Regions from separate parts of the Shewanella sp. T24-MNA-CIBAN-0130 genome, predicted to be linked through region 2. Evidence: predicted binding sites of a transcription regulator. Region 2 holds the regulator's gene; each other region holds the start of a gene.
What was found. The regulator FliA, encoded in region 2, starts transcription of late flagellar genes. The targets are predictions, from matches to a motif close to CTAAAGNTNNNNNNNNNNNNGCCGATA.
Positions count from the first base shown of each region.

Region 1 (8,251 bases), on a different contig from region 2:
CAATATCAACCGTGCTAACACCCGCAAATACACCTGCCGCTTCACCGGTTATTTCAGCTGGACCAGCTGTACCTGTTAGCGTAAAGCTGTCAGCTGAACTTAATGTAATGGCACCTGCCGCGGTTGCTACAACACCGGCGGTGGTTACGTCAGTAGCTGCTGATGCTGTACCGTCTGCAGCAACGTTCTTTAACTCCAATGCACCTGATGTATTTGATGCCAGCGATGTAAAGTTAATATCGGCACCGGTAGAACTGGTGATAGTCAGGGTACCGTTATCCAAATTTGCAGTTACGCCAGTATCACCAGAGGTATCATTTATCGCGGTTGCAAGTGCTTCATTAGAGCTAATACCGGTTAAATCTAAAGAAGCTGTTTTCCCTGCACCACCATCAACATTCATGATTAACGAAGTATCAAATGAAGCAGTTAAATTAGCCTGAACATTGGTTTGAGCAGAAGCGGTTACGCCCGTTCCGGCTTGGTTGATTTTGGCAACCAGCTCAGTGGCAGTATCTTCATCTACTGACGTTATTTTCGTAGCGCTAGTACCTTGAGTAATAGTTAACTCTTCACCCGTTGAACCATTGGTGCCAGCCGCGGCGGCAACAAGCCCTCCACCAAATAGACTACCTTTTGCATCACTTTGATATGCCCCAATACTGGTGGCAGATACCGATTTTAGTGACACATTAATGGTTTGGTTGGCTTCAGAACCGACTTGAAATGCTTGCGTACCATAAGAGCCATCGAGTAAGTTTTGGCCACCAAATGAGGTAGTTTCAGCAATACGGGTTAACTCAGCTTGTAATGAATTCACTTCTTTTTGCATAGCTGCACGGTCATCAGATGAGTTTGAACCGTTGGCAGACTGCAAAGACAAGTCACGCATCCGCTGTAAAATGTTGGTTGACTCACCCATGGCACCTTCGGCGGTTTGTGCAATCGAAATACCATCGTTAGCGTTACGCATGGCCACACCAATACCATTAATTTGGCTGGTCATACGATTGGCAATTTGCATACCGGCAGCATCATCTTTGGCGCTGTTGATGCGTAGACCTGAAGCAAGGCGTTCCATCGATGTAGAAGTAGCACTTTGCGCTTGATTTAAATTGCCCTGGGCTTTCATTGAAGTGACGTTAGTATTTACTGAAATAGCCATGATTTAATTCCTCGTATTCCTGACTGTAGACATTGCCTGTCTGTATTAAGCCAGGCGGATCATATTGGTTACACTTATGCTAACGGCAATAAACGGAGGAACTTTAGTTTTTTTGACAACATTTTTATTTTACAGTAACAAAAAGAAAATAGGCCCCTTAACAAAGGGGCCTATTTAACTATAGAAAATACTATTTTACTCATTAACCACCGAGTAAAGATAACGCGACCTGTGGCAATTGATTGGCCTGCGCCAACATAGACGATGAGGCTTGCGATAGAATTTGCTGCTTACTGAGTTCAGCACTTTCTGAAGCAAAGTCAACATCTTGAATACGACTACGCGCATCGGTGACGTTATTTTGAATACTACTCAGATTGTTAATGGTAAAGTCCATTCGGTTTTGCACTGCACCTAAGCCAGCACGAGAACTGTCAATCCCGGCAATGGCGCCATCAATGATGTCAATGGCACTTTGCGCGCCGGATGCAGTACCTATATTAACTGTGCTAACACCCGCAAATACACCTGCCGCTTCACCGGTTATTTCAGCTGGACCCGCTGTACCTGTTAGCGTAAAGCTGTCAGCTGAACTTAATGTAATGGCACCTGCCGCGGTTGCTACAACACCGGCGGTGGTTACGTCAGTAGCTGCTGATGCTGTACCGTCTGCAGCAACGTTCTTTAACTCCAATGCACCTGTTGTATTTGATGCCAGCGATGTGAAGTTAATATCGGCACCGGTAGAACTGGTGATAGTCAGGGTACCGTTATCCAAATTTGCAGTTACGCCAGTATCACCAGAGGTATCATTTATCGCGGTTGCAAGGTCAGCGTTAGAGCTAATACCGGTTAAATTTAAAGACGCTGTTTTCCCGCTACCACCATCAACATTCATGATTAACGAAGTATCAAATGCAGCAGTTAAATTAGCTTGGACTGTCGTTTCAGCAGAAGCGGTTACGCCCGTTCCGGCTTGGTTAATTTTGGAGACCAACTCAGTGGCAGTATCTTCATCTACTGACACTATATTCGTAGTGCTAGTACCTTGAGTAATGGTTAACGTTTCACCCGTTGAACCATTTGTGCCAGCCGCGGCGGCAACAAGCCCTCCACCAAATAGACTACCTGCAGCGTTACTTTGATACGCCCCAATACTGGTGGCAGATACCGATTTCAGTGACACATCAATGGTTTGATTGGCATCAGAACCGACCTGAAATGACTGAGTACCATAAGAACCATCGAGTAAATTCTGGCCACCAAATGAGGTAGTTTCAGCAATACGGGTTAACTCAGCTTGTAATGAATTCACTTCTTTTTGCATAGCTGCACGGTCATCAGATGAGTTTGAACCGTTGGCAGATTGCAATGATAAGTCACGCATCCGTTGCAATATATTGGTCGACTCATTCATGGCGCCTTCAGCAGTTTGTGCAATCGAAATACCATCGTTGGCATTACGAATGGCGACGCCAATACCGTTAATCTGACTGGTCATACGATTGGCGATTTGCATACCAGCAGCATCATCTTTAGCGCTGTTGATGCGCAGACCTGACGCTAAACGCTCCATGGAGGTTGAAGTAGCGGTTTGCGCTTTATTTAAATTGCCCTGGGCTTTCATGGATGTAACGTTGGTATTAACTGAAATAGCCATAATATTGAATCCTCTTCTTAGTTGAACGCCAAGACTCGGAGCTTGGCTAAACGGTTAATCATGCAAACTGTTTAAGGTGTATGAACTTATCGATAGATACTGACTTAAGGCCAAGCAAAACTGACCAAGCATAAGAACCTATCTACATTATGTTTATATATAATCAAATAAACTGGTCGAGCTGATTTTACTGAACACACTCGATACGGCATTGAGCGCTAATTGTTGCTTTTCAAATTCGGTAATGGCCGAGGCAAGATCTAAATCTTCTAGTCTTGATAATGCCGAGGTGTTAATCAATTTTTCATCAGTATGATTGTCGCTATACTGTTGCAGCGCTTTAAGGCTGTTGCCCGTAACGCTGCGTTGCTGACTCATTTGATTGACGCCACTATCAATGTTATTCAATAGTTGTGCCAACTCTGATTTACCGGCAGGGGTTTGGGCGTCATCGCCGCTTTCAAATAATGCGATAGCCTTGCTGAAGGTCTCGAAAATACTGACTTGTGGCTGTTCTTTAATGCTGAAACTATCGTTTGCTTTAGGCTCGCCGTCTATTTTGACTGCCATGCCGTTAACGCTGACCGGCACAGATGCATCAAAAGCCGTTACCGTAGTAACCGGGGGGGCCGCGCTGTCGGTTACTGAAACATTAAGCCCGCCTGCACCGTCGTCGGCGAAGCTAAAGCTATAAGAACCAGTAGTATAGGTTGTCGAGTCAGTAACCTTGGCGCTAGTTACGACAAAATCACCTTGCTGGGTTGACGAATAATTGACGCCGTAATCGCCCATGGCATTGGCGGCGTTCATAAATGCCGCATCGCCTGACACATTGGTATTAACTTGCACCCCTGCGGCAATATTGCTTTTACGAGTACCTGAGTCACCGCTGTACACCACTTGATCGTTATTATCCAAAGCAAACGGCGTACTGTTGGTTTTATTACCGGCAAAGATATAATTACCTGATTCATCTTTGGTGTTGGCAATGGACATTAATTGCTCAAGACTTTGACGCATGTCATCGGCAATCACTTGCCGCTCGGCAGTCGTCATGCTGCCGTTGGCGCCGCGGAGCACTAACTCTTTCATGCTGCCAGCCAAGGTATCGGCTTGGCCTAACTGGCTTTCGGCTTGTTGAATATGACTGGTGGCGTAATCAATGTTTTTTACAAACTGGTCTACCAAAGCATTTTTTTGCTTTAAGTTATCAATACCAATGGCAGCGACAGGGTCATCGCCGGCGGTGTTAACCCTTTTGCCGCTGGAAATTTGCGCCATGATGGTGTTGGTGGCAGATTGTTTTTCTAAAATGCTATTGGTGTTTTGTTGAAACATTTGTCCGGTAGAAATTCTCATGATTTATCTCCTAGCGAACCGAGCTGAATAAAGTATCGAAAATGGTTTGGGCTGTTGTCATAATTCTGGCGGAGGCTTGATAAGATTGTTGGAAGCGCATTAAGTTTGCGGCTTCTTCATCAAGGTTGACACCTGACTCACTTTGAACACGGTTGCTAGCTTGTTGATATATGGCCGTGGCGGAGCTAACGCGCACTTCAGCAGATTTAGTTTGGCTGCCGATATCGAGTTTAGTATTTTCAAATACGCTGGTTAATGTGCCCGTGCCGTTATTCATTAGTTTGCTATTTGATAAGCTCGCCATTGCTACCGCATTGCTGTTGTCACCTTCGGCCAATGACAAATCAAACGTAAAGCTGTCGGCGGTAGCGGTACCATTACGGGTAATATCGAAATCCATACCAAAAGCGTTGATATTGTTATTTGTGATAGCGCCTGTGCCTAATGAGGCACCAGCGGCATTAAAAGATTCATATGTGTTCGCAGCAGTATCAAGTTGGAAGGTAATAGATGATCCGATACCTTGAAAGCCACCAGCAGATGAATCCATGCTATTTAAGCTAATGGCCGTGTTACCTGAGTTAGCAGTGGCCGATGTTAAGGTCGGCCCTGCGGCGGCAATGCCTTTAGGGTCGGTCATCACCACTTTTAAGCCTGCAGCGCCACCCGCAGTTGGGCGAATTTCAAACTTGTCGCCATCGGCCATTGCGCCACTGGCAATGTTAATGCTAAAACCTGCACCGCCAGTAAGTTGACTGCCTGATAATACCAACGGTGACACTTTGCCGGTTTGAGTATCTTTCAGTTGGTAGTTATTTGTTGCCGAGATAAAGCTCAACTCATAACTGCCACCCGATAACGCGCCAACATCATCAATATTGACTGACACTCCTGTTGCAGTGCCTTTATTGGTTGAAAACGCCCCTACCCGGCTTAATGCCATTAACGGATCGTTAATATCAGTAAAAATGTTACTGCCAACCTCACCATTTAAATCAATTCCTTTTGATTGCATTCCATTAAAGGTGTCTGCCACCCCAAGTGCTAATTGGCCAAGTTCAGTACTGGCGGGTATTAAGGTGTCGTCCCGAAAAGAAAATAATGCGCCTAATTGGCCGCCCAATTTAGACGGATCGACATTAAGGGTTTTATCGCCAATGGAGGCATTAATGCGCGGCTCATTGGGATAAGGGTCGCCGGCACTCATGCCCATCGACATTGACACTTCACCCGACACCAACATCATTGAGCCGCCAAGCATAATGGACTTGGCACCTGTGTCTAACGGGATCACATTGACCTGGGCATATTCGCTCAGTTCTAGAATGAGAGCACCTTGCTTGTCTAGCACTTGGCTGTCTTGATCTTGAGATTTCATCAACTCTACATTGAGGCTGCCTAGCTCTTTACCAATCTCATTAATACGAGTAGTAATGGCTTCAATTTGGCTATTGGTTTGTTTCACCTGGCCATCAAGTTGTGATTGCATTTGATTTAGGCCATTGGCCAACTGCTGCGCCGAACTAAGGCTGCTACTGCGAATACCAAGGTCGCTGGGTAAATCGGCGACACTATTAATGCTGGCAAAAAAGTTATTCAAATTTTCGGGCACCATTTGGCCCACTTGAGCATAAATTTGGTCTAGTTCGCTTAACTTACTGTAAGAGGTTTCAGCCGCGCTCATACTAGTTTGGCCAATCCGTAACTCACGTGCGGCAAATTCGTTATAAACACGTTTAACATCGGACACATACGTGCCGGTGCCATAAAAATTATTGCCCAAGTGTTGAGATTGTGATGACGCCTGAGTCGCGACTTGCCTGTTATAACCTTCAGTATTGGCATTAGCGATGTTATTACTGGTGACGCCTAATTGTGCTTGGGATGCTTGAATACCTGTGCGAGCGATATTGAGTAAGTCAATCGACATTATTGAGTCTCCACAGGTAATACAGATTTAAGGCCTTCTTTTACCGACTTCATCACATTGATGACTTTATCGGCATATTGAGGGTCGGTGGCGTAGCCGGCTTTTTGCAACGCTTTAATAAATTGAGTCGGCTCAGCGGCCACTTTGCGCGCATCTTGATAACGATCGCCTTGGCTAATAAACGACACAAAGTCATTAAAGCTCTGCTCAAGGTTGTCATACATTCTGAAATCCGCTTTTTGTTGCACCGCAATGCCCTTTTCAAATTCCAATGTATTGACTGAGGTTTTCTCACCTTGCCAACGTTTGTCTGCTTTGATATTAAATAAGTTATGACTCATGGTGCCGTCGTTACGACGTACCACTTTTTGGCCCCAACCCGTTTCTAACGCGGATTGAGCAATTAACACTTCTGCAGAGGTTCCCAAAGATTTAGCCGCTTTTTCAGCGTGGGGATATAACACTGAGATAAAATGCTCAGGGCTGGTAAATTGACTCACCATAATGCCTTTATCTTTTGGCACAGTAACATCTGCCTGCGGCAAACCTTTGCCTGCTTGCGCTGCTTGACTGGCTAATTGTTCACCGCGTAACACACTCGCTAATTGCTCGCTGTCTAACACACTGGATAACGGTTTAGCCTCTAACGCACTAGAAAGCTGGGCCGACATAGGTCGCATAGATTCGGCGCTATCTATAACAGAGTGGCCGATAATAGAATGCGATGCTGCTATTTGATCTTTTGGCGCAATGGCATCAAGGGTGTCGTTATCTAATGCCGTTGGCGGCGCTGCAAACATACTCGGATTAACTTTATAATCGCTATTGCCACGCAATACCGATGCTGGCGTAACGGCGCTATCTTCAGGGTCTAGTTGCTGCATCATCATCTCAGCTAGCCCTAACATGCCTTTATTTGATAGATCGACCGACATTTGCTCATCGCGCATTTTTTCAAAAAACGCGGTGGTTTCACTGTTCATTGGACTGTCTGACTTAAACGCGGCATTGGCATCTCGCATGCTTTTCATTAGCATTTGAATAAAAATACCTTCAAATTGCTTAGCCGCTTCTTTAAGTGCCCCCTTCTCGTCTTTCTGGGCCTGGACGCGAAGTGAATCTAGTCCTCCTAGATCCAAAAAGTTCGATGAAGCTGACAACTTATCCATAGTCATTCCGACAATTATTAGATGATGATGAGTTCACCATGCAAAGCGCCTGCCATTTTTAACGCTTCGAGTATGGCAAGGACATCAGATGGGGCTGCGCCCACTAAATTCACGGCTCTGACAAGTTCATCAAGTGTGGTGCCTGGGTTAAACATAAACATACGACGATCTTTTTCTGACACATCAATCGTACTGTTGGCGGTAACAACCGTATCGCCGCCCGCTAATGCGTTAGGTTGTGACACTTGGGTGGCTTCGGCAATGGTGACGGTTAATCCGCCGTGGGTCACCGCGGCTGGTAATAACTTAACGTTTTGGCCAACCACTATGGTGCCAGTACGTGAGTTAACAATCACTTTGGCAGATTCTTCTGCCGGTATAACGTCGATGTTTTCTAATACCGATAAAAATGACACTCGCTGTGATGCATCCCGTGGCGCACTCACTTGAATAGAGGTGGCATCAATGGCCTTGGCCATATCAGGGCCGAGTAAATTATTAATCGCATCTGCGGTGCGTTTAGCGGTAGAAAAATCAGCACGACGTAAATTGAAGGTAAGGTAATCACCGCTGGCAAAGGGACTGACCACACTGCGCTCGACAATGGCGCCACTGGGAATGCGGCCGACCGTTGGGGTATTTTGGATCACCATTGAGCCATCAAGCCCTTCAGCACTAAAACCACTGACAACTAAGCTGCCCTGAGCAATGGCATAGACATTGTCGTCCACCCCTTTTAAGAAGGTTTGTAATAAGGTGCCGCCACGTAAACTTTTTGCTTGGCCTAAACTGGACACGGTAATGTCAAGTTTTTGACCCGGTTTAATAAAGGCTGGCATTTCTGCATGCACCGCAACGACGGCGATGTTTTTTGAGCTAGCACGAACCGAATCAGGTAAATTGATGCCGAAGTTTTTCAGCATGGTGCTAAATGTTTGTTCGGTATAACGGGTACTTTCCCCCGTACC
Region 1 covers NZ_JBEOPP010000045.1:18,315-26,565, reverse strand. The annotation lists gene AAEZ02_RS16165 (flagellin N-terminal helical domain-containing protein) at 1-1,165, opposite strand, end outside; gene AAEZ02_RS16160 (flagellin N-terminal helical domain-containing protein) at 1,368-2,825, opposite strand; gene flgL (flagellar hook-associated protein FlgL) at 2,979-4,184, opposite strand; gene flgK (flagellar hook-associated protein FlgK) at 4,195-6,114, opposite strand; gene flgJ (flagellar assembly peptidoglycan hydrolase FlgJ) at 6,114-7,283, opposite strand; gene AAEZ02_RS16140 (flagellar basal body P-ring protein FlgI) at 7,301-8,251, opposite strand, start outside.
Region 1: a site for FliA is predicted at 1,246-1,272, ahead of AAEZ02_RS16165 (flagellin N-terminal helical domain-containing protein). Genes of this name have one in related genera too.

Region 2 (8,251 bases):
AGAGCATTATGCTGTGGCGGTAAAATACGATGTAAGTCGCTCTTCTGCGCCATTTTTAATCGCCAAAGGTGTCGATGACGTTGCCTTTAGAATACGTGAAATTGCTCGCGAACATAATGTTGCTATTGTATCGGCCCCGCCATTAGCTCGTGCTATTTACCACACCACTAAGATTGATCAACAAGTGCCAGAAGGCTTATTTACCGCGGTCGCACAAGTACTTGCCTATGTATTTCAGCTTAGGCAATATCAAAAAGGTAAAGGTCGTCGTCCTAAAGCTATCCCACTTAGTCAGCCCATTCCTGATGATTTGAAGCATTAATCGCCACTCAATTCGCTTATGTCGTTAAATGACTCCCTCTGTCTTAGTTTTGGCTTAGTTTTTGCTTCGTTAGTCTATTAGCGTCAAATAACAGTACATTATTTCGCAATAGACTACATGAAGGGTTGACCTCAATGGATGCAAAAGCCGCTTTCGGGCAATTTAAACAAATAAGACCGTCGACATTTAAGGGCATTGGTACGCCTTTAATCGTGCTCGCGGCGCTTGGAATGGTGGTGTTGCCCATTCCAGCTTTTTTGCTCGACATCCTATTTTCATTCAATATTGCTTTAGCTTTAGTCGTACTACTCGTTGCCATTTATACGGATAGACCTCTTGATTTTGCTGCATTTCCTACCGTATTACTGGTGGCTACGTTATTAAGGCTTGCCCTTAACGTTGCCTCTACCCGGATTGTATTGCTCGAAGGCCATAATGGTGGTGATGCCGCTGGTAAAGTGATCGAAGCGTTCGGCTCAGTGGTGATTGGGGGTAACTATGCTGTCGGTTTAGTGGTATTCCTTATCTTGATCATCATTAACTTTGCGGTAGTGACCAAAGGTGCGGGGCGTATTTCTGAGGTAAGCGCTCGCTTTACCTTAGATGCCATGCCAGGTAAGCAAATGGCCATTGATGCCGATTTAAATGCCGGTACGCTGACCCAAGAACAAGCCGGTATTCGCCGTGAAGAAGTGACCCGAGAAGCTGACTTTTATGGTGCGATGGACGGGGCGTCAAAATTTGTAAAAGGTGATGCTATCGCCGGTATTATGATCTTAGTCATCAATATCTTAGGTGGCTTTATTATTGGTATTGTGCAGCACGATCTCGATTTTTCTAGCGCCGTAGAAATTTATACGTTATTAACCATTGGTGATGGTTTAGTCGCGCAGATCCCCGGTTTATTATTATCCATTGCCGCGGCTTTATTGGTGACTCGTCAAAACGAGTCAGGCGATATGGGCCAAATGATGTTCAGTCAGATGTTTGACAGTCATAAATCATTAGCCATTGCTGCTGGATTATTATTTGTCATGGGTGTTGTGCCAGGTATGCCTCATTTTGCGTTTTTGACTTTCGCAGCCATTACCGCAGCTGCCGCGTACTTTGTTTACAAGCGTAATGTTGACAATAAACAAGCTGCACTTACCTTAGCCACAAAAGGGCCGGTTGAGACTAAGAATAAAGAACCTAAAGAGTTAAGTTGGGACGATGTACGCCATGTTGATACCATAGGGCTTGAGGTTGGTTATCGCCTAATTCCATTAGTCGACAAGTCTCAAGGTGGTGAATTATTAGGCAGGATCAAAGGCGTACGTAAGAAATTGTCACAAGAGTTAGGTTTTTTAGTGCCAGCGGTGCATATTCGTGACAATTTGGATTTATCCCCTAATGCGTATCGCATTTCGTTAATGGGCGTGGTGGTCGGTGAGGCAGAAGTGAGACATGATTGCGAGTTAGCGATTAATCCAGGCCAAGTTTACGGTAAGCTTGATGGCATTGAAACTCACGACCCCGCTTTTGGTTTAGAGGCGGTATGGATAGCCCCAGAGCAACGTGAACAGGCACAAACATTAGGCTATACCGTCGTCGATACCGCAACGGTTGTGGCGACACATATCAGCCAATTACTCAGTAATAATGCGGCCAAGCTGTTAGGTTATGAAGAAGTGCAGCAGTTAATAGACATGTTGGGCAAAAACTCACCTAAATTAGTCGATGGTTTTGTTCCCGATATTATGCCGCTGGGATCTGTGGTTAAAGTGATGCAAAACCTACTCAATGAAGGGGTATCGGTACGTGATTTACGCACCATAGTGCAAACCTTGTTAGAATACGGCACCAAGAGTAATGACACCGAAGTATTAACCGCAGCAGTGCGGATTGCGCTAAAACGTATGATAGTGCAAGAAATCTCTGGACCAGAACTTGAAATCCCCGTCATTACATTGGCGCCAGAGTTGGAACAGATGTTGCATAAGTCTATGCAGGCGACCGGCGGTGAAGGTCCTAATATTGAACCGGGTCTTGCAGAGCGTATGCAACAGTCATTATTAGACGCTGCACAGAAGCAAGAAATGGTAGGACAACCAGCCATTTTATTGACATCTGGCATGCTCAGGTCAACGCTGTCACGATTTGTTAAATACACTATTCCCAATTTACGCGTGATTTCTTACCAAGAAATACCGGACGAGAAACAAATTAGAATTGTTTCTGCTGTAGGCCAATAGTGATAACGTCAGTTTATAGAGGTGCATAAGTGAAAATTAAACGATTTTTTGCCAAAGATATGCGCGCGGCATTGGCTCAAGTAAAAGAAATGTTGGGTTCTGACGCTGTCATTATGTCGAATAAAAAAGTCACTGGCGGAATCGAGATTGTCGCTGCTGTAGATTATGACGAACCTAAAGCCGCTATCGCTTCACAAGCGCCGACCACGGGTTTTATGGATGTGAGCGAAGACAAGGTGTCTTTAGGCGCTAAACCTGCCATAAAAGCCCAATCGAAGGTCAATCCTCCTGCGGCAGCAGATTCGTTACAGGCATTACTTGAAAAACAACACAATCGCATGACACAACAAATGTCCGTGCAACAAGACGAGCCAGAGTTACCTGAATGGGCTCGCCAATTACAAGGTGCAAAGTCGGCTAAACCCGCGTCGAACTTGCCACCGCAATCCGTCTCTGACAAACCAACAAAAAATAATAAAAACCACTCAGGCGATATGGATGATCTGCGTGAAGAAATGGCTTCATTACGTAGCTTATTAACTCATCAAGTTTCATCGTTAATGAAAGACCAAAAAAAGCGCACCGATCCTGTGGGAGCAATGCTTGAAAGTAAATTGATTGCCGCAGAGTTTTCTCCGGCAGTAGCTGCTAAACTAGCGGGATTAAGCCAACATTACACCCCAGCAGATTTAGTGCGCGCATTACCGCAAAGTTTAGCCAACTTACTCGACAACCAAGGCGATGATATTGTCAAACGGGGTGGTGTTGTGGCATTTGTGGGTCCTACGGGTGTTGGTAAAACGACTTCTTTAGCTAAAATTGCCGCCCGATTTGCCGCCCATCATGGACCAGAGCAGGTAGCATTGATTACCACAGATCATTACCGTATTGGCGCCTATGAGCAATTAGCCACTTATGGCAAAATAATGGGCTGTCCGGTTAAACAAGCTCATGATTTAACTGAATTAGAACAAATTCTTTATCAGTTTAGAAATCGTAAGTTAGTGTTAATTGATACGGCGGGTATGGGGCAGCGAGATATGCGTTTATATCAGCAATTAGATAATTTAACAGCCAATAGTAGAATTCCAATTAGGAGCTACTTAGTCTTGTCGGCGACCGGTCAACGTCGCGTATTGCAAGATGCGGTTGAGCATTTTAAACGGATCCCATTAGCGGGTGCGATTTTAACCAAGTTAGATGAATCAATATCAATTGCAGGTGCTTTGAGCGTATTGATTCAAAATGAGTTACCATTGAGCTATGTTACTGACGGCCAACGTGTTCCTGAGGACATGAAAGTGGCTGATACCCTAGAGTTGGCTAAGCAGGCTCTGGCGGCATTAAATGAAACAGAACAACAATCGTCACAAGACACAGCGTGGTCTAATGACAACGCCTATGCATTTGAGTAAAGTTATGACACGGGATCAAGCAAGTGGTTTACGTATGATGAATCAACCAAATAACGATAAAGTTAAAGTAATTGCCGTATCCGGTGGTAAAGGCGGAGTGGGCAAAACCAGTGTGTCAATTAATACCGCCGTTGCATTAGCTGAAAAAGGCAAACGCGTATTAGTACTTGATGCCGATTTAGGGTTAGCCAACGTCGATGTCATGCTGGGGATACGGGCTGAGAAAAATTTATCTCATGTTTTGTCCGGTGATGCCGAATTAGATGACATCATTGTGCGCGGACCTAAAGGGATCGGTATTGTTCCTGCTACGTCAGGTTCTCAAGCGATGGTAGAATTGACGCAAGCACAACATGCTGGACTTATCCGTGCATTTAGTGAAATGCGTACTCAGTTCGATATTTTAATTGTTGATACTGCAGCCGGAATATCAGATATGGTGCTGAGTTTTTCTCGTGCATCACAGGATGTATTAATTGTTGTTTGCGACGAGCCGACATCGATTACCGATGCTTATGCGCTGATTAAAATTTTAAGTCGTGAACATGGTGTGTTCCACTTCAAAATTGTGGCAAATATGGTGCGTAGTTTGCGAGAAGGTATGGAATTATTTGCAAAACTGAGTAAAGTGACCGATAGATTTTTAGATGTTGCTTTAGAGTTGGTTGCATCAATACCCTTTGATGAGAATTTACGTAAAGCGGTTCGTAAGCAAAAGTTAGTTGTTGAAGCGTATCCTAAATCTCCTTCAGCTATTGCTTACCATGGATTAGCCAATAAAATTATGACTTGGCCGGTGCCACAACAGCCCGGCGGCCATTTAGAATTCTTTGTTGAACGTCTTGTACAACGTAAACCGATACAAGAAGGAAGAACGGGTGAATAAAGCCGCAGCGTATACTCAGTTCGATAACAAAACATCTATTGTTGAACAGTATGCACCGCTGGTAAAAAAAATTGCTCATCATATGCTGGCAAGATTACCAGCATCGGTGCAACTTGATGACTTATTACAAGCTGGGATGATGGGGTTGCTTGAGGCCTCATCAAAATTTGATGATAGTAAAGGGGCCAAATTTGAAACCTTTGCTGGTATCCGAATTCGTGGTGCAATGATAGATGAAATTCGCCGAGGTGACTGGGTTCCACGCTCAGTTCATCGTAATAATCGCCGGGTTGCACAAGTGGTTGATGAATTAGGGCAGAAACTTGGACGTGATGCTCACGATACTGAAATTGCTGAAAAACTTGATATGTCGCTTGATGAATACCATCACATCTTAAATGATGTTTCTGTTGGTAAAATCATCGGTATAGAAGATCTTGGTGTTGCGCAAGATGTGTTAATCACAGACAACGAATCGCCAGATGAAACCTTTGACTCGCTTGCTGAAATTCAATTTCAATCTGCTTTGGTTGAAGCAATTAAGACATTGTCAGAAAGAGATGCGTTAGTGCTGTCGTTATATTATGACGAAGCATTAAATTTAAAAGAAATTGGTGCAATCCTTGACGTTAGCGAATCGCGAGTAAGCCAGATATTAAGTCAGGCAATGCTCAGGTTAAAAGCCAAACTCAAGCATTGGACACAAGAATAATAACTTATATAGAGCGAACGAGAGTCAGCTCACCGGAGGAAACCTTGGACAAGAATATGAAGATTCTTATTGTTGACGATTTTTCAACAATGAGGCGTATCATTAAGAACTTGTTGCGAGACTTGGGATATAATAATACTCAAGAAGCAGATGATGGCTCAACAGCCCTACCAATGTTACAAAAAGGCGATTTTGATTTTGTAGTAACAGACTGGAACATGCCTGGAATGCAAGGTATTGATTTACTTAGAGCCATTCGTGCTGATGATTCGTTAAAGCATTTACCTGTATTGATGGTAACCGCTGAAGCTAAGCGTGAACAAATTATTGCTGCAGCGCAAGCAGGTGTAAATGGTTATGTAGTAAAACCTTTCACCGCCGCTACGTTAAAAGAAAAGTTAGATAAAATCTTTGAACGACTCGCATAAGCAAGGATAAGTCATGCAGGCATCAATATCTGGCTTGGTCACTCTTGAACAAGCCCAAGAACTTGTTGAATTGCTTACCTCGGGTAATCAAGCAGAAGCTGATGATTACATCAGAGAGCTTGCAACGCCATTACAGCGTGAGCTTTTTGAAGAAGTCGGTAAGTTAACTCGACAACTCCACAGTGCACTAAAAGATTTCCAAGTTGATAACCGTTTATCTGAATTAGCGAATACCGAAATACCGGATGCTAGAGAAAGGTTGAACTATGTTATCGATATGACAGAACAAGCTGCAAATAAAACCATGGATGCAGTTGAAGAATGTCTTCCTTTGGCCGATACCATCATTAGCAATATACAATCAGTGACGCCCATGTGGGATAAATTGATGCGTCGTGATATAGAATTAGGTGAATTTAAGTCACTTTGTCATGATGTTCAACAGTTTATGTCGCATAGCGAGCATGACTCTAATCGCCTTCGCGAGCTGTTAAATCAAATTTTAATGGCACAAGACTTTCAAGATTTGACAGGCCAAATGATCCGTCGAGTGATTGATTTAGTTCGTGAAGTAGAAACTAATTTGGTTTCAATGCTAACGGTGTTTGGTGATAATGCTAGCGAATTATTGCCTACTATAAACGATAATAAAATAGAAGCAGAAGGTCCCATTATGCATGCTGAACGGCGTGAAGATGTGGTAACTGGTCAAGATGAAGTAGATGATCTGCTTTCAAGTCTGGGTTTCTAATTAGGAGTCAATTTAATGTCTTTTGATGTTGATGAAGAGATACTCCAGGACTTTTTAATTGAAGCTGGTGAGATTTTAGAGCTTCTACAGGAGCAGCTCGTTACTCTTGAAAATAATCCTGATGACAGTGATTTACTTAATGCAATTTTCCGTGGATTTCACACCGTTAAAGGTGGGGCTGGTTTTTTAAGTCTGGGTCCAATGGTTGATGTTTGTCATGAAGCTGAAAATACCTTCGATCTTTTACGCACCCGCAAACGCGGCGTAAATTCAGAGTTAATGGATATTATTTTGCAAGCGGTTGATGCGATTAATACCATGTTTGCTCAAACTCAGCAGGGACAGCAACAAGACTCAGCTGATCCTGCGTTACTCGCTAAACTCAAATTATTAAGTTCAGGTGCGCCATTACCTTCAGAAATGACGGCAGAAGAGCCAGAACCGATTGAAAATGTTATTGAGTTTAACCAGCCAGAATCCATCGAAGAAATGAGTACGCCCTCAGCGCAAACATCCGGCTCAGGCAGTATTGATGAAATTGATGAGTCAGAATTTGAAGCTTTACTTGATGCTTTACATGGTACCGGCAAAAGTCCTGCTTCATCTAAAGCTTCTGATAGTAAAAAAGCCAATATCGATTCGACGTCTGCGGTAACCAATAGTAGTGACGACATTACTGATGATGAATTTGAAGCATTGTTAGATGAATTACATGGCTCAAGCTCGTTTAAAGCTAAATCAGAAGTGGTAGTTTCAGCTAAGCCAGCTACCCCGCCTGTTGCTGAACCTCTTGTTGATTCTGATGAATTCACTGACGATGAATTTGAACGTCTTTTAGATGAATTACACGGTAAAGGCACCGCGCCGGTAGTTAAACCACAGTCAACTATCGCTGCAGAGTCTAACAAAGTGGTCGCTCCTCCAGTGTTAAAACCGACGGCAACGCCAATTGTTAAGCCGGTAGTGTCTTCTGCCCCCGCAGTTGCTCCTAAGGCGCCTTCTGTTCCGCAAGGTGAGACAACCGTTCGTGTTGATACCGCTCGATTAGACGACATAATGAATATGGTTGGTGAGTTGGTCTTAGTTCGTAACCGACTGGTTAGCTTAGGCATTAATCGTGAAGATGAGGAAATGTCTAAGGCTCTTGCTAACCTTGATTTAGTCACTGCTGATTTGCAAGGCGCAGTGATGAAGACCCGCATGCAGCCTATCAAGAAAGTGTTTGGCCGATTCCCTCGTGTTGTTCGAGATATGGCCCGCACCTTAAATAAAGAAATTAATTTAGTCATGATTGGTGAAGATACCGATCTTGATAAAAATTTAGTTGAGGCGTTAGCCGATCCTTTGGTCCACTTGGTGCGAAACTCAGTCGATCACGGTATCGAAATGCCGATTACTCGTGAAGCAAGTGGTAAATCTCGAACGGGCACGATTACCTTATCGGCTAGCCAAGAAGGTGACCATATCCTACTTAAAATTGAGGATGATGGCGCGGGAATGGAC
Region 2 covers NZ_JBEOPP010000065.1:7,345-15,595, forward strand. The annotation lists gene flhB (flagellar biosynthesis protein FlhB) at 1-322, shown strand, start outside; gene flhA (flagellar biosynthesis protein FlhA) at 457-2,556, shown strand; gene flhF (flagellar biosynthesis GTPase FlhF) at 2,586-3,971, shown strand; gene AAEZ02_RS18980 (MinD/ParA family protein) at 3,976-4,857, shown strand; gene AAEZ02_RS18985 (RNA polymerase sigma factor FliA) at 4,850-5,569, shown strand; gene cheY (chemotaxis response regulator CheY) at 5,614-5,997, shown strand; gene AAEZ02_RS18995 (protein phosphatase CheZ) at 6,011-6,748, shown strand; gene AAEZ02_RS19000 (chemotaxis protein CheA) at 6,764-8,251, shown strand, end outside.

Region 3 (8,251 bases), on a different contig from region 2:
ACAGCAGCTAACACTTGTTTACCTTGATGGGTTGTACCGTAGATAACCATAGTGCCATTAGGGGCAACACTTGGCGATTCATCAAGTTGAGTTGATGAAAGCACCTGCATAAAGCGTGTTGCAAGATCCATTCGAGCAATATGGAACTTACCGTTAGTACGGTTTACAAAAATCATACTACGACCGTCTGGGGTAATTGAACCACCTAGGTTCCATTCTCCTTCAAAAGTCATACGCGAGACTTTATTTGTATCTAAACTTACGCGATATAACTGCGGCTTACCACCACGTTCAGAAGTAAATAAAATTGATTTGCCGTCTGGGAACCAAGAAGGTTCAGTATCAATTGCGTAATGTTCTGTAATGCGTCGAGTTGTCTTGGTAGCAATATCGACGACATAAACTTCTGGCTGACCATCCTTTGACAATGTAACCGCTAACTTTTTCCCATCGGGAGAAAATGTTGGCGCGCCATTAATGCCATCAAAACTACTCACCAGAGTACGAGTTTGGCTATAGATGTCTTGAACAAAAATTTCGGCTTTTCTATTTTCAAAACTCACATAGGCTAAACGACGTCCATCTGGAGACCAAGCCGGTGACATCAATGGCTCTGGTGAACGTAATAACATTTGTTCATTATAACCATCATAATCAGCAATCATAAGATGGTAAGGTGCTTTTTGACCTTGTTTAACCACAACATACGCAATACGAGTTAAAAACGCACCACGGATCCCCGTGAGTTTTTCATAAACAATATCACTTATACGGTGACCATATTGTCTAAATTGGTTTGCACTGATAACGGTTTCACGACTTTCAAGCAATAACTCACTGTTATTCTGAGGCCCTTTTCCCGCTTGAAGCTGTGCTTTGACTAAATCAATCAACTCAAAACTCACTAAGTATTTATCAGCGCCATAGGGTTTAACCGTGCCAACAACAACTGCTTCAGCTTCTACATTAGCCCAGCTCTGAGCCGTAAAACCGTTTACTGAAGAAATAGTTGACTGTGGCAATGCACGCACATCAAGCGTTTTAAATGTACCACTGCGAGCCAAATCAGATGCGACCACATCAGAAATAGATTCTGGAGCAGGCCCTTGTCCTTGCCAAACAAAAGGAACTACGGCAATGGGTCTCGCGGCATCAACCCCTTCAGTAATCACAATCTCTAACGCTGCGCGCGCGGGAGTAGTTAACACTATCAATACCAGTGTTAGCCATTTAGCCAAATTTTTCATGGGACTCCTTTTACTCAATTCCATCATTAAATACCATTGATCTTAATTAAATTCCGGTGAAACAGTTAAATTAATTTCTTTTAATTGCTGATAAACAGCCGGTTCAGGCGATACGGGTAACCGTCCAGCTTTATTTATAGACGCTTTGGCCGCTCGACAAACTACCTGATCACCGTCCAACGTTTGGCTTGTAGTAACAAAGCCATCAGACGCTAAACGAATAAATACCCGGCAGCTTTTACCACGCATTGATTCATCAACTACTAAGTTACGTTGAATAGTGGCAATAATCATGGCTTTATACTTATCGACTTCTGACAACACTTGCCTATTACGCGTTTTAGAAAGCGAGTCTTGTTCTGCAGACATTGCCTCTGCCATTTCACGCTCTTGACGCGCTTTAGTGTCGGCTTCGGCTTTGCGTTTACGCTCAGCTTCTTCTTTGCGTTTACGTTCATCATCAGCTCGTTGACGTTCTTGTTGAGCTTTTTTCGCAGCAGCCTCTTCTTGCTTACGTTTTTCAGACGCTAGCTTGGCGGCATCTTCTGCAACTTTTTGTTCCTGCTCTTTCTGCTTACGCACAACTTCAGCTTTGTCTGCCCGATCTTTTTCAAGCCGTTGTTTTGCCTGAGCCGCTTTCGCCGCATCATTGGCCTTTTGAGTTTCCTGCTCTTTTTGTTTACGCTGGATCTCTAATGTCTTAATTTTGTCTTGCTCGCGTTCACGCTCGCGACGCGCTTCCAATGCTTTACGTTCTAACTCAGCTTGACGTACCTTTTCTTGATTAGCCACATCTTGTTTTTGCTTCTTTAATTGCTCAACTCTATCATTTACTTTCTGTTGATCAATCACAATAGCTTGCATGGCCGGCGCACTTGCCGCTGCAGTTTGCATTTGCTTGGGCTTATCATCAAAACTAATGCCTAGAGCAAGGATGACAATAAACCCAATATGAATACCGGCAGAAATAGAAACGGGTACGGTTAAATCTGATTTTCCAGCCACCTATTTCTCCTTCGGTGAATCAGTCATTAACCCAACGGCTGGCACACCAGCACCTTGCAAACTAATCATTAATTGAATAACGCTTTCATAAGGTATGGTGCGGTCAGCTTTGACTACCACGGGTCTTAATGGTTCAAGCTGAATTAATGCTCCGACTTCCGTAGATACTTGCTCTATGTCCATCGCTTGAGAGTTAGAGCTACTACCAGTATTCAAAAAGTATTGCCCAGCAGCGTCAATTGATGCCACGATTGGAGGCTTACTGTCAGGTGGTAACGATTCCGCATTACCCTGAGGTAATTCTACTTTAACCCCTTGCGAAACAATTGGCGCTGTCACCATAAAAATAATCAACAACACCAACATGACATCGATATAAGGTACAACGTTGATTTCTGCAATTGGACGATGACGTTTACGCTGATACATTAAACGGCTTCCTTCTCGCTATATGCTTGACGTTGCAATATGTTGGAGAATTCTTCCATAAAGTTAGCATAAGTCATTTCAATTTTATCAACTTGCGTTGTAAAACGGTTATAACCAATAACGGCTGGAATAGCAGCAAATAAACCCATTGCCGTTGCAATGAGTGCTTCAGCAATACCCGGTGCAACCATAGCTAACGTGGCATTTTCTACCGAACCCAGTGCGATAAAGGAATTCATAATTCCCCAAACGGTACCAAATAAACCAATGTATGGGCTAGTTGAACCAATTGTTGCCAATAGAGGCAAATTGTTTTCAAGTTTCTCCATTTCTCGCGACAAACTCACTCGCATTGCTCGAGATGTTCCATCCATAACGGCTTGTGGAGCTTTACTGTTTACTTTACTCAAACGAGTATATTCTTTGAAACCAGCCACAAACATGGCTTCTAAACCAGAGATAGCACTACCACGTGCAATCAATTCTTTATAAAGACGATTTAAATCAACACCAGACCAGAAAGTGTCTTCAAAACGTAATGATTTAACTCTTGCTGAAGTTAATAATTTGTTGCGTTGAAGGATCACGGCCCATGAGGCAATCGATAATGCCAACAAGGTCAGCATAACTAACTTTACCAACACACTGGCTTCTAAAAACAAACCAATAAATGAAATTTCAGCGTGCACTGTCAAACTCCTGAACAATATTTAGGGGAATAGCGCGGGGACGCATACGTGATAAAGATATACACGCAACAACCACTGTCGCTTCACAATAGCAATCACCTTGATGATCAACTAGGCGCTGGTGAAATACCAACGACACTTTTTTTAATTCTATAACCTTGGATTCAACAACTAAATCCTGTTCAAACTTTGCCGCTTTACGAAAATCTATTTCTACATGTTTAACGACAAAAGCAATATCTTCTGCCAACAGTTCTGCTTGGCGAACACCCAGTGCTTTTAACCATTGAGTACGAGCTCGTTCAAAAAATTTTAAGTAATTCGAATGATACACAACACCACCCGCATCGGTATCTTCGTAATAGACTGAAATAGGCCAAACAAACATAATTTGAACATCAATTTTAGGTTGTAAAAGTTGGCTTACTATACCGAGTACCAACACGCTTGTGAATAATGTACTAAGTGAAAAGCAGACTTTATTTTGCTCAAAATGCGCTTAAACACACGAAAAACCTCAGAAACTGTAAGAGATGAAGCTTTATTAATGTATTTTCCAAAAAAATTAACGACCTATTAAACAAAACATGGCATACAAATAAAACATTTATTGGTGACAACGGCCTAGTTCTAGCCACTTAAAAACCTAAAAAAGCCTTAAAAGCAACGCGGCCAAGGTGAACGTAAACCGCGCACTGCAACTTATCATCCCACGCCCTGTAAAATGTAAACATGAATAAAATATCATCTAATAATATTGGATGCTTACGTTGTCAGTAATCAAGTCTTCAGTGATTCAAGAAGGGAGATTATTCAGCGCGTTTATCACTGGATATGAACTTAGCCTCACAAAGACATTTTCGGAGTTTATTCTGTTTCAGATATAAGTAGCTTGATGATGTTTACCTTGGTTAAGAGCCATATTTATCAACATCAAGAAGATAAACATGCTTTATGTCACAGCAAGATATATTCTATTTGTTAAATAATATTGTTTTAAAATTAACTAATCCGAATAATTATGCATTAAATGTATATAACAAACTAAAAAACCACTATATAAGCCGTTCAGCGTATAAAAACCATATTAAGATCACTAAAAAGCATTAGTTTTACTAATCATAATGCGTATTTTTTCTAGTTTGCCAGATGAGTGTATTCATTCTACTATGACCTTGTTTTCAGGACACATCTGATTTAGATGTTGAAAACCAAGAACGCCAAACTGATGTAACCCAATACTTCAGTTATCCTTAGTTCTTATGTTTGACTTCCTTCCTTAAATTTGTTGATTGCAAATTATTTAGCCCACTTGGATTAAGTGGGTCTTTTTTTGCCTTTTTTTCAGTATCTTCATAAACAAACTTATAAGCGAACAAATTAGAGCATTTCAATTCAAGCCATTTAATGGAGAAAAAATTGAGTCTTTCTAATCAATATGGAGGAAAACGAGACACGCTTGCATCGCTTTACTCGTTAGGCTCTAAAAGAGCAACAATCGTTTGCAAATGACTCTTTTATATTAGTATTAGCTTGGTCTAACGAATGTTGAATGACCGCCGAGTGAGGCCTTATTGATGAGCGTTGATATAATGCCTTAGCGTGGAAAACCCGTTTATTGATTATTATTTATATCTCAATGGTATCGAGAAAAAGAGGCTACTGTGGCGGAATATACATACAACAACTGAATAAATAGATAGCTAATCTTGTTACGGGCTAAATAGGGTCAATACTGCGCTTAATAGTGCAGCTAATAATACATTAGGTGGGTTTATATCGGCTTGGTTATTTTAATCACAACTCTGCGGTTCATCTTACGTTCTTCAGCAAGGTCATTGCCAGTAACATGACGTTTTTCGCCATGCCCCTCGGTATGAATACGATCTTTAGTAATACCGCTAGCAATTAAAATATTTTTCACTGAGTCAGCCCGTTTATCTGACACCTTTTGGTTAACCAAGCGCCCACCGTAGCTGTCAGTGTAAGCATCAATAAGAACGAGTTCCACTTCAGAGTCATAAGACAAATAGCGCTGTATTTTTTGTAATTGGTGGGTAGAGAAACGCGTCAGATCGACCCCGCCTTCTTGGTAATGTAATACCGTAAAAGCAATATCATCAAAACTGTAAGGCAGCAAATTAGCTAAACAAGCGCGAAACTCACGATATTTACCGCCAAAATTAGCCGACGACAATCCCACTGCAACCTTAGCGTTGTGATTATACCAATCAGCATAGTAAAAAGTGGGTTCCATTCCTTGACTCAATTCATTCAACATCGACCAAGCGGCTTTTTTGGGTACTTCACCATTAAATTGCTTGTTATAAGTCAGTTGGGTGATTTCTTTGGAATTATGCCCAGGACGCCAACTCGGAGCTCGGCTAATTAATGTTGCCTTGGTCACCGCATCAGGCTTAAGCCACATATCTAAGGTGAAGTTTAAATTCAAATCTTTACCTGCCCTACTGGTAAACACCGCGCGACCATAGTCAGGAATATCATGTTCAAGACGACACTCTATCGGATTACTCTCACCAATGCGCCATGCTGAGTTTTCGAGCGACGCCACGTAGTGCCTCAAATCAGCATTAGCCGTTGAGCAAAGACACAAACTTGCGAGAATTATCAGTTTTCGCCACATAAAAACACCCTATATACCTGATTACATACCTTCTATCGGCCACAAAGTCAGTTCCTTTAGTCAACAATCATGTTTAATCGATGATAAAAACCACAATCAAACATGACACTGAGCTTGAGTTTGCGCATAATACTCGGCCTACATCATTTGCACCGATGAATGATAGCTATTGAGGATAAAGACTGTAATGACTGATATTTGCGACGCTAACAAGTTTAAACACCGCTTTCGTGGTTATTTCCCTGTTGTTATCGATGTCGAAACTGCGGGTTTTAATGCCAATACCGATGCGTTGCTTGAAATTGCCGTCAGCTTATTAAAAATGAATAGTGATGGGGTCATTGAACTTGATAAAACCCTTCATTTTCATATTGAGCCTTTTGAGGGCGCGAACCTAGAGCCTGAATCTTTAGCTTTTAATGGTATCGATCCCACCAACCCACTTCGTGGTGCGGTAGACGAAAAAGTCGCTTTGTTAGAGATTTTTAAAGAAGTCAAAAAAGCCCAAAAGGCAGTAGATTGTCATCGCAGTATTATTGTCGCTCACAATGCCGCTTTTGACTTAGGGTTTGTGAACAAGGCCATAGAACGAAACGGTTTAAAGCGCTCTCCTTTTCATCCTTTTGCGAGCTTTGATACCGCAACACTTGCTGGCCTTGCTATTGGGCACACGGTATTGGCTAAAGCGTGTAAAATGGCTGGCATCGATTTCGACAACAAAGAAGCGCATTCAGCATTATATGATACCGAACGCACCGCCGAATTATTTTGCCTTATCGTCAATCGTTGGAAAGCATTAGGTGGTTGGCCATTAGCCGCAGTGGAAGAGAAGAGCGATCCAGCCAGCGAATAATGGATACTAGGTAACCTCCGCTCGAGATAACAATTGCATCTCAAGCAGGCTATATCGCCTTAGAACGGTCGATAAAAATAGTAATATTACTCAATAAAAAAGCTGCCGAAGCAGCTTTTTTATTGTCTCTAATCCGCTAGATTATAGCTTGTCAGAGTTATCTCTTAAGTATGCTGCGACACCTTCTGTGCTAGCAGTCATGCCTTTTTCGCCTTTTGACCAGCCAGCAGGACAAACTTCACCGTGCTCTTCATGGAACTGAAGAGCGTCGATCATACGGATCATTTCGTCAACGTTACGGCCTAATGGTAAATCGTTAACCACTTGGTGACGAACTTGGCCTTCTTTGTCTACTAAGAAAGAACCACGGAAAGCGACGCCAGCTTCTGGATGCTCAACGTCGTATGCTTTACAAATTTCATGTTTAACGTCAGCAACTAGTGTGTATTTAACTTGGCCAATGCCCCCCTTGTCTACTGGAGTGTTACGCCATGCGTTATGAGTGAACTGTGAGTCAATTGAAACACCAATCACTTCAACACCACGCTTGGTGAACTCTTCCATGCGGTGATCAAAAGCAATTAGCTCTGATGGGCATACAAAAGTAAAATCGAGTGGGTAGAAGAAAATAACCGCAGGCTTACCTTTAATTGCGGTAGCGAGGTTAAATGTGTCAACAATCTCACCAGAACCAAGAACGGCTGCTGCGGTAAAATCTGGGGCTGGACGGCCTACTAATACGCTCATTATCTATCTCCATTTAATGGCTTAAACATTCAACAACGGTAAAGCGGTCTTGCTAATTGTGATCTACTTAACAATTGACTATGCCGTTGGGACTTATATCAGAGGTATACCATACATCTAATTTAGCGGACTTATAAGTTATTTCAAATGAAAATGGGTTTACCTGCTGAAAAATAAAACATGCTGACCCACTAAATAATAACTGTCGAATATTACAAAAATGATTTGCTGACATGACCTAGGCAAACATTATCCACAACGGAAGGTAATATTGATTGAAAAATCGGCATAAATAAGTAAAAAGTCGATATACGCTGGACAAATATGCTGTAGACGGTCAAGAATAGCCGCCTCACTTACTTTTATGAAATATAATTATGAATGCGGTTGTTATCGCGGTTTGCTTAATGCTTTTTTTAAGCTTTATTCGAATTAACGTTGTGGTCTCGTTGACCATTAGTGCTGTTGTGGCGGGTTTAGTCGGTGGATTAGATATTCATCAAACAATAGCAGCCTTTAATGACGGACTCGGCGGCGGAGCTCAAATTGCATTAAGTTATGCATTGCTTGGCGCGTTTGCGGCAGCATTGTCACATTCGGGCTTAACAACGTTAATTTCCCATTCAATTATTAAAAA
Region 3 covers NZ_JBEOPP010000013.1:1,913-10,163, forward strand. The annotation lists gene tolB (Tol-Pal system beta propeller repeat protein TolB) at 1-1,247, opposite strand, end outside; gene tolA (cell envelope integrity protein TolA) at 1,290-2,252, opposite strand; gene tolR (protein TolR) at 2,253-2,681, opposite strand; gene tolQ (protein TolQ) at 2,681-3,370, opposite strand; gene ybgC (tol-pal system-associated acyl-CoA thioesterase) at 3,360-3,761, opposite strand; gene AAEZ02_RS07545 (flagellar protein MotY) at 5,145-6,014, opposite strand; gene rnt (ribonuclease T) at 6,202-6,867, shown strand; gene AAEZ02_RS07555 (peroxiredoxin) at 7,009-7,614, opposite strand; gene AAEZ02_RS07560 (Na+/H+ antiporter family protein) at 7,992-8,251, shown strand, end outside.
Region 3: a site for FliA is predicted at 6,048-6,074, ahead of AAEZ02_RS07545 (flagellar protein MotY). Genes of this name have one in related genera too.

Region 4 (8,251 bases), on a different contig from region 2:
GCGTTTTCTTCAACGGTAATGATAACATCATGGCTATTTGCGAGCTGTTCAAGCAAGCTTAAATCAAGTGGCTTAACAAAGCGCATATCGGCGACGGTCGCATCCAGTTTTTCTGCTGCGTCTGTCGCTGCGGCAAGTGTGGTGCCAAAGTTTACAATGGCAATTTTTTGCCCTTGACGCGTTAAGACCCCTTTACCGATAGGTATTTTCGTCATATGTTCAACTTGTTCTGCACCGGTCGCAAAACCTCGAGGGTACCGCACTGCGGTAGGGCCATCTTGATAACAATAACCGGTATAGAGCATTTGACGGCATTCGTTTTCATCTGATGGCGCCATAATGATCATATTGGGAACACAGCGCATAAAGCTTAAATCGAACGCACCTTGATGTGTAGGGCCATCAGCGCCAACAATGCCACCACGATCGATCGCAAACAATACAGGCAAGCGTTGCAAAGCCACGTCGTGGATAAACTGGTCATATCCGCGTTGTAAAAAAGTTGAGTAAATCGCCACTACAGGTTTTAACCCTTCGCAGGCAAACCCTGCAGATAACGTTACTGCATGCTGTTCAGCAATAGCCGCATCGAAATATTGTTTTGGGAATCGTTGTGAAAATTCAACCATCCCAGAACCTTCACGCATAGCCGGTGTAATCGCGACTAACTTGTCGTCTTGTTCCGCCATGTCGCATAACCATTTACCGAACACTTCCGAGAATGTCGGTAAACCTGGTTTAGTTGTGGGTTTTTTAAATTGGCTTGGATCGAATTTAGGCACCGCGTGCCAGCCAATCGGATCTTTTTCCGCAGGCTCATAACCACGACCCTTTTTGGTCATGATATGCAACATTTGTGGGCCTTTGAGGTTGCGCATATTGCGCATAGTTTCAACGAGCGAATCGACATCGTGACCATCAATTGGGCCGATATAATTGAACCCTAACTCTTCAAATAATGTTGCGGGCACCACCATGCCTTTAAGATGTTCTTCAGTGCGTTTAGCCATTTCTTTAATGACAGGCAGGCCTTTAAGCACTTTTTTACTGTTTTCTCTAATGGTGGTGTAAAAACGACCTGACATAAGCTGGGCAAGGTGATTGTTGAGTGCGCCAACATTTTCAGAAATCGACATTTCATTATCATTGAGCACCACAAGCATATCATTGTGTAAATCGCCCGCATGATTCATGGCTTCAAATACCATACCGCCTGTCATGGCACCATCGCCAATAACGGCCACAACTTTTCGCCCAACCGCTTCTTTTTCTGCGGCTATCGCCATCCCCAATGCTGCACTGATAGACGTGCCTGAGTGACCGACACTAAAGGTGTCATATGGGCTTTCCTCACGCCATGGGAATGGATGCAGACCATTTTTTTGTCGAATGGTGTGCATTTGTTCGCGGCGATCAGTGAGGATTTTATGTGGGTAAGCTTGATGTCCTACATCCCACACTAACCGATCAAATGGGGTGTTGTAGACATAATGAAGTGCCACAGTTAATTCAACTGTGCCTAAGCCAGAAGCAAAATGTCCGCTTGAAATACCAACGGACTGAAGTAAGAATTGTCTCAATTCATCAGAGACTTGTGGAAGTAAACCTTGAGGTAACTTCCTTAATTCTTCTGGTGTATTAGCTTTCGCTAGTACTGGAAATTTAGAAATATCAAAAATCATAGCGAGATTTTCTGACTCTTTATTATAATCTTCGCTCAATAATATAGTGGGCGAAGTCTGCAATTAACTGACTATTATATGGTAATTTAGTCAGCGCTGATAGTGCATCTTGTATTAGTTGTTCTGCACAGGCTTTGGCACCATCGAGACCTAATAGTTTAGGAAAAGTGCTTTTGTTGGATTGTTCATCACTGCCTTGTGGTTTGCCTAACTCTTCGGTGCTTGCGGTAATATCTAAGATATCGTCTTGCACTTGAAAGGCCAATCCAAGGCTTTGGGCGTATTTCATCATCAGTTGATAGTGCTCATCGGGTAAATCTGCCGCAATTAAAGCAAGTTCGACGGCACAACTGATTAACGCGCCGGTTTTTTTATTATGTAATTCGGTTAATCGGTCTAAATCTATACGGTGATCGGTGGCACTCAGATCAATCGCTTGCCCACCGCACATTCCTCGATATCCAGAGGCTTTTGCTAATGCCCTGACCATGGCCAATTGTTGTTCAGGTCGTAAATCGTTACACGGTGCGGTGATTATTTCAAAGGCCAATGTTTGCAGCGCGTCACCAGCTAAAATGGCGTTAGCTTCATTAAATGCAATATGAACCGTGGGTTGACCGCGTCGGAGTGCATCATTGTCCATGGCCGGTAAGTCATCGTGTATTAACGAGTAAGCATGAATACACTCAATGGCTGCGGCGGCTTTATCAAGTGCATTAATATTGACGCCAAGCATGTCACCCACACTATAGACCAAAAATGGCCTGATGCGTTTGCCGCCTAATAATGCACCATGAAGCATTGCCGCCTTTAAGTCTGGTGCAGCACCATCAAGCTGGCTTAAATGCTCGTTAAGAATAGTATTAACGCGCTTTTGGTATTTTGTTATCGCTTTAGCTAACACGTATCAAGACCTATTATTCAATAACACTATGTTGACGATTATTCACTTTCTATAGTGAACGGTGCTAATTCAGCATCATCTTCATTTAATAAGATAGAGACTTTTTGCTGTGCTTGTTCAAGCTTTCCTTGGCTTTGACGGACTAACTTAATGCCTCGCTCAAATTGTTTAAGCGCGTCATCGAGCGACACTTCACCTTGCTCTAAATGAGCAACAATGGTTTCAAGCTCAGTTAATGATTGTTCAAAACTGAGATTTTCTGGTTTTTTAGCCACGATTATTATTCCTTTCATTCAGCGTGAGACAAGGTATATCAGCCCAGCGTATCGGTCAAATACAGTCGCTGGTTATTTGCTCAACAGCACGCTTTGTTATTGAATTTTGTTTAGAATGTGCAAAACAGGCTAAACTTGCGCCAAGTTTGACCGATAAGACGTTAGGGTTTGAAATAGATAGCGTAAATTAGTATTGAATTTTTTACTGTAATACATAACGATGGGCAATGTGATTTGTATCAATAGATGCCAGAATGTTCGACTTATTTAATTTGTACGACTAGCGCGATAAAATAGCACAAAGAAGCAGCGTGATGACTGCGATTGAGGAGAGGTTGTGGATTTAGCTACCCTAATAGGTATTATCGGTGCTTTTGCATTTATTATTGGCGCGATGATCACCAGTGGAGGTCTCGGATTATTTATCAATGTACCGTCAATTTTGATTGTTGTAGCAGGCTCTTTATTTGTTGTGATGATGAAATTTAACCTACAGCAATTTTTGGGTTCGATAAAGATTGGTATGAAAGCCTTCATGTTTAAATTAGATAAACCTGAAGATTTGATTGAGCAGTCTGTCACTATGGCAGATGCTGCCCGTAAAGGCGGATTTTTAGCACTAGAAGAGGCGGTCATTACCAACAGTTTTATGCAAAAAGCTATCGATATGCTAGTTGATGGTCATGATGGGGATGTGGTGCGTAACGCGCTTGAAAGAGATATAGCGTTGACCGAAGACCGCCACAAAACTGGGATTAGTATTTTTAAAGCCATGGGTGATGTAGCCCCCGCGATGGGAATGATTGGTACGCTGGTTGGTTTGGTGGCTATGTTATCTAACATGGACGACCCAAAATCGATTGGACCCGCAATGGCGGTTGCATTGTTAACCACTCTTTATGGCGCGATAATTGCCAACATGATCGCCATCCCAATGGCGGATAAATTATCATTGCGTATGAATGAAGAATTGCTTAACCGTAATTTAATTATGGACGCGGTATTAGCGATTCAAGATGGACAAAACCCCCGGGTGATTGAAGGTTTCTTGAAGAATTACTTGGCTGAAAAATCGCGTGAAATCGATACAACGGACGGAGAGTAACTCATGGCTAAGACCAAGTGTGATTGTCCACCTGCGGGTGCCCCTATGTGGCTGGCCACCTTTGCTGACCTAATGTCTTTGCTGATGTGTTTCTTCGTGTTGCTGTTAGCGTTCTCTGAAATGGACGTAATGAAGTTTAAACAAATCGCCGGCTCAATGAAGTATGCATTTGGGGTGCAAAACAAAGTTGAAATAAAAGACATTCCTAAGGGGACATCGGTTATCGCGCTTGAATTTCGCCCTGGTAGACCCGATCCCACGCCAATTGAGATCATTAATCAACAAACCAATGAAATGACTCAACCGACCATTGAATATCAGGCCGGTGAAGAGGACAGTGCGGGGGGTACTCAAAAGCAAAGTGGTGAACAGCGTGGTGGTAATGCCGCTGCTACGGCTCAGCAAGAAGCTGAAGCTATTAAAAAAGCGGCCGCATCTGCGCAAGAAAATATAAATGATCAAGTGAAAAGAATGGCTGAGAAGCTCAACGAAGAAATTGTTGATGGTGCCATTGAAATTGAATCTTTAGGTCAGCAAATTATAATTCGTATTCGTGAGAAAGGCTCATTTACTTCTGGTTCTGGCTTTTTACAACCTAAGTTTAAACCGATTGTGCGTTCAATTGGTGAGTTATTAAAAGATGTTCCTGGGATTGTTACGGTATCGGGTCATACTGACGGTGCTGATATCAGTAATGAGCTTTATAGTTCAAACTGGGCGCTATCAAGTCAACGCGCTGTTTCGGTGGCTCATGAATTAAGAACAGTCACTGGTTTTGATGAATCAAGGATGAAAGTGGTTGGAGAGGCTTCTAATCGACCTTTGGTACCCAATGATTCTAAAGAGAATCAAGCTCGAAATCGGCGTGTTGAAATTGCCATTGAACAAGGTAAAGCGAAACAATCGAATGAAATTATAGTGACTCAATAGCTCGTCATCAAAGGATAGGCATAAGCGCAATCTTTGCAGGTTACAGAGATTGTGCTTTTTTGTATTAGAAATGTGCTGTAACAGCGGTTTTGCTGAGAAATAACAGATAAAAAAGTGAATATGTTTGGTTAATAGGCATCATTTGGTATGATCCGCGAATTATTGCTTACGCTTTGCTATATGCTGGATTACCTATGTTAATCAAGTAGACAAGGTTTTGCTATTTTTTTTAATTTATTATCAAAGTGTTACCATCTTTTTGTCTAGCAATGCTGAATGCTGAGCTATTGTGGTGGTGATACCTGCGGACGCCCCATGAAGTTTATTGTAAAGCTGTACCCTGAAATTATGATGAAGAGCAAGTCGGTAAGAATGCGCTTTACCAAAATGCTCGAAACCAATATCCGTAATGTACTTAAAAAAGTGGATGACGATGCCAAAGTACAACGTTTATATGATCGTATTTTAGTTAATGTACCTGCCGATAAACCGGAATTATGTGATGCTTTTGCAGAGCGTTTAGCTTGTATTCCAGGTATTGCTCACGTTGTGCAAGTGAGTGAGTACAGTTTTGATTCGATAGATCATATTTATCAGCAGGCTTTACCAAGGTATCGTGATGAAATTGCAGGTAAAACATTTTGTGTTCGCGTAAAACGTTCTGGTAATCATGATTTTAATTCAATCGATGTTGAGCGTTATGTGGGTGGGGGGTTAAACCAGCACACAGAGGCGCTTGGGGTAAAGCTTAAAAACCCTGATGTGACCGTTAATCTTGAAATCAATCAAGATAAGCTTTACATGGTCGAGCGTCGTATTGAAGGACTAGGCGGTTTCCCTATGGCGACCCAAGAAGATGTATTGTCGCTTATTTCGGGCGGTTTTGATTCTGGCGTGTCGAGTTTTCAGTTTATTAAGAAAGGCGCCCGTACCCATTACTGTTTCTTTAATTTAGGTGGCGCTCAACACGAAATTGGCGTTAAGCAAGTGGCTTATCACTTGTGGAAAAAGTATGGTGAGTCGCACAAAGTACGTTTTGTGTCAGTGCCATTTGAGCCTGTGGTTGAAGAGATCCTTGAACGTATTGATAACGGTCAGATGGGGGTTGTACTTAAGCGTATGATGATGCGCGCTGCAACGCGTATTGCGGACAAATTCGGCATTCAAGCGTTAGTCACGGGAGAAAGCTTAGGTCAGGTATCGAGTCAAACGCTGACCAACTTGAATGTGATTGACCGCAGCACTGAGTTATTGATTTTACGCCCACTTATCGCAATGGACAAACAAGACATTATTAATCAGAGCCGTGTGATTGGCACTGAAGAATTTGCTAAGTCTATTCCTGAGTATTGTGGTGTTATTTCACAAAAGCCGACGGTTAAAGCGGTATTGTCTAAGATTGAAGCTGAAGAGCTTAAGTTTTCTGAAGACTTGATTGATCGCATCATTGAGTCTGCAGTGGTGATGGATGTTCGTGATATTGAAGCGGAGATGGATCAACAAGTGACTGAAACCGAAACAGTTAAAGATGTGGCGTCAGGCGAAATCATTATTGACGTTCGTGCACCTGAAGAAGAAGAAAAAGATCCATTATCAATTGATAATGTGATGATTAAAGCGATCCCATTCTTTAAATTAGCGACCCAATTTGCTGATTTAGATAGCTCTAAAACGTATCTATTATATTGTGATCGTGGGGTAATGAGTAAACTGCAGGCCTTATACCTTGTTGAGAAGGGCTATACGAACGTAAAAGTGTATCGTCCTTAGACTTTGTGTGAGTGATGCTGTCGATTATGACCGTATCCACCCTAATCGCCCGCATAAAAAACCGCATTGAATGCGTTTTTTTTATGCGGGCGATACGACCATGTCGGCGTTATTTAAATCGGTAAGTTAATGTACCTAAATGCTGGCTAATAAACGGTTATCACCTTCGAAGACGCTTCGCTGCTAGATGCTAGAAATAGGGCGCCTGCGGCTGCGAAAATTTAGATGACAATTTAAGAGCCTAGAGCTCTACGCTGCTAGGACGCTACGCGGCTAGAGGCTATACAATCAACAGCCAAGCAGTGCTAGATGACAAGCCAATATCCTAGTCGCGCAGCGACTCAATCTTAGCAGCGAAGCTGTCCCTAGAAGCGCAGAGATCCTAGCAGGACAAAGTCCGCTCTAGCAGCGAAGCGAACCTAGCAATGACGAAGTCACGTCCTAGAAGCGCAGCGATCCTAGCAGGACGAAGTCCGCTCTAGCAGCGCAGCGACCCTAGTGATGTTGTCAATGATGCTAATTTACCCAAACACAGTGTGCTTTACAAACGACATAAAAATAACGATAATCATTAGAAAAACTAATTAAAAATGAGGGGTTGATCACTATGTCTAAACGATTACCGCCTTTGAATGCTGTTAAAGCATTTGAAGCTGCAGCAAGACATTTGAGCTTTACCCGCGCCGCAGAAGAGTTGTTTGTCACTCAGGCTGCAGTGAGTCATCAGATTAAAGCATTAGAAGATTTTTTAGGGCTAAAGCTGTTTAGACGTAAAAATAGATCCTTATTGTTAACAGAAGAAGGCCAAAGTTATTTTCTGGACATTAAAGATATTTTTATTGAGCTAGGGGAGGCGACTAATCGTCTGCTTGCCCGTAGTGCGGTAGGATCGTTAACGGTCAGTATGTCTCCAAGTTTTGCTATTCAATGGTTAGTACCACGTTTAGCTAAGTTTAGCGAAAAAAATCCTGATATTGATGTGCGTATTAAAGCCGTTGATAGTAATGCTAATTCGTTAACCGACGATGTAGATGTTGCCATTTATTACGGCCAAGGTAATTGGCCTGGATTACGCGCCGATAAACTGCGTAACGAAGTGTTGATCCCTGTCTGTTCGCCATTATTACTCAATAGTGCTAAACCGTTAGCTCAACCCAGTGATTTAAAATTCCATACCTTGTTACATGATTCAAACCGTCAAGATTGGCAGGCATGGTTTAGACAGTGTGGCGTGAGCGATATTAATGTCAATCAAGGGCCTATATTTAGCCATTCCTCATTAGTGCTTCAAGCAGCGGTGCATGGCCAAGGTGTGGCATTAGGTTATAGCGTACTTGCCAGACCTGATATCAAGGCTGGGCGCTTAGTGTGCCCGTTTTCTGAGGTGTTGGTGAGCAAAGAGGCTTATTACTTAGTGTGTCAACAAAACCATTCTGAGATAGGTAAAATTTCAGCCTTTAGAGAATGGATGTTGGATATGTTTGCAGAGGAGTCGCGAAGTGAGTTGCTTAGCGGATAATACGCCTTTGTTAGCCCATGATTATCTGTTACAAGGTCCTAAAAGTGACACTTTGATTGTTTTTGC
Region 4 covers NZ_JBEOPP010000067.1:15,980-24,230, reverse strand. The annotation lists gene dxs (1-deoxy-D-xylulose-5-phosphate synthase) at 1-1,682, opposite strand, end outside; gene ispA ((2E,6E)-farnesyl diphosphate synthase) at 1,705-2,586, opposite strand; gene xseB (exodeoxyribonuclease VII small subunit) at 2,625-2,861, opposite strand; gene pomA (flagellar motor protein PomA) at 3,199-3,966, shown strand; gene AAEZ02_RS19240 (flagellar motor protein MotB) at 3,970-4,896, shown strand; gene thiI (tRNA uracil 4-sulfurtransferase ThiI) at 5,212-6,666, shown strand; gene AAEZ02_RS19230 (transcriptional regulator GcvA) at 7,274-8,185, shown strand; gene AAEZ02_RS19225 (alpha/beta family hydrolase) at 8,166-8,251, shown strand, end outside.
Region 4: a site for FliA is predicted at 2,991-3,017, ahead of pomA (flagellar motor protein PomA). Genes of this name have one in related genera too.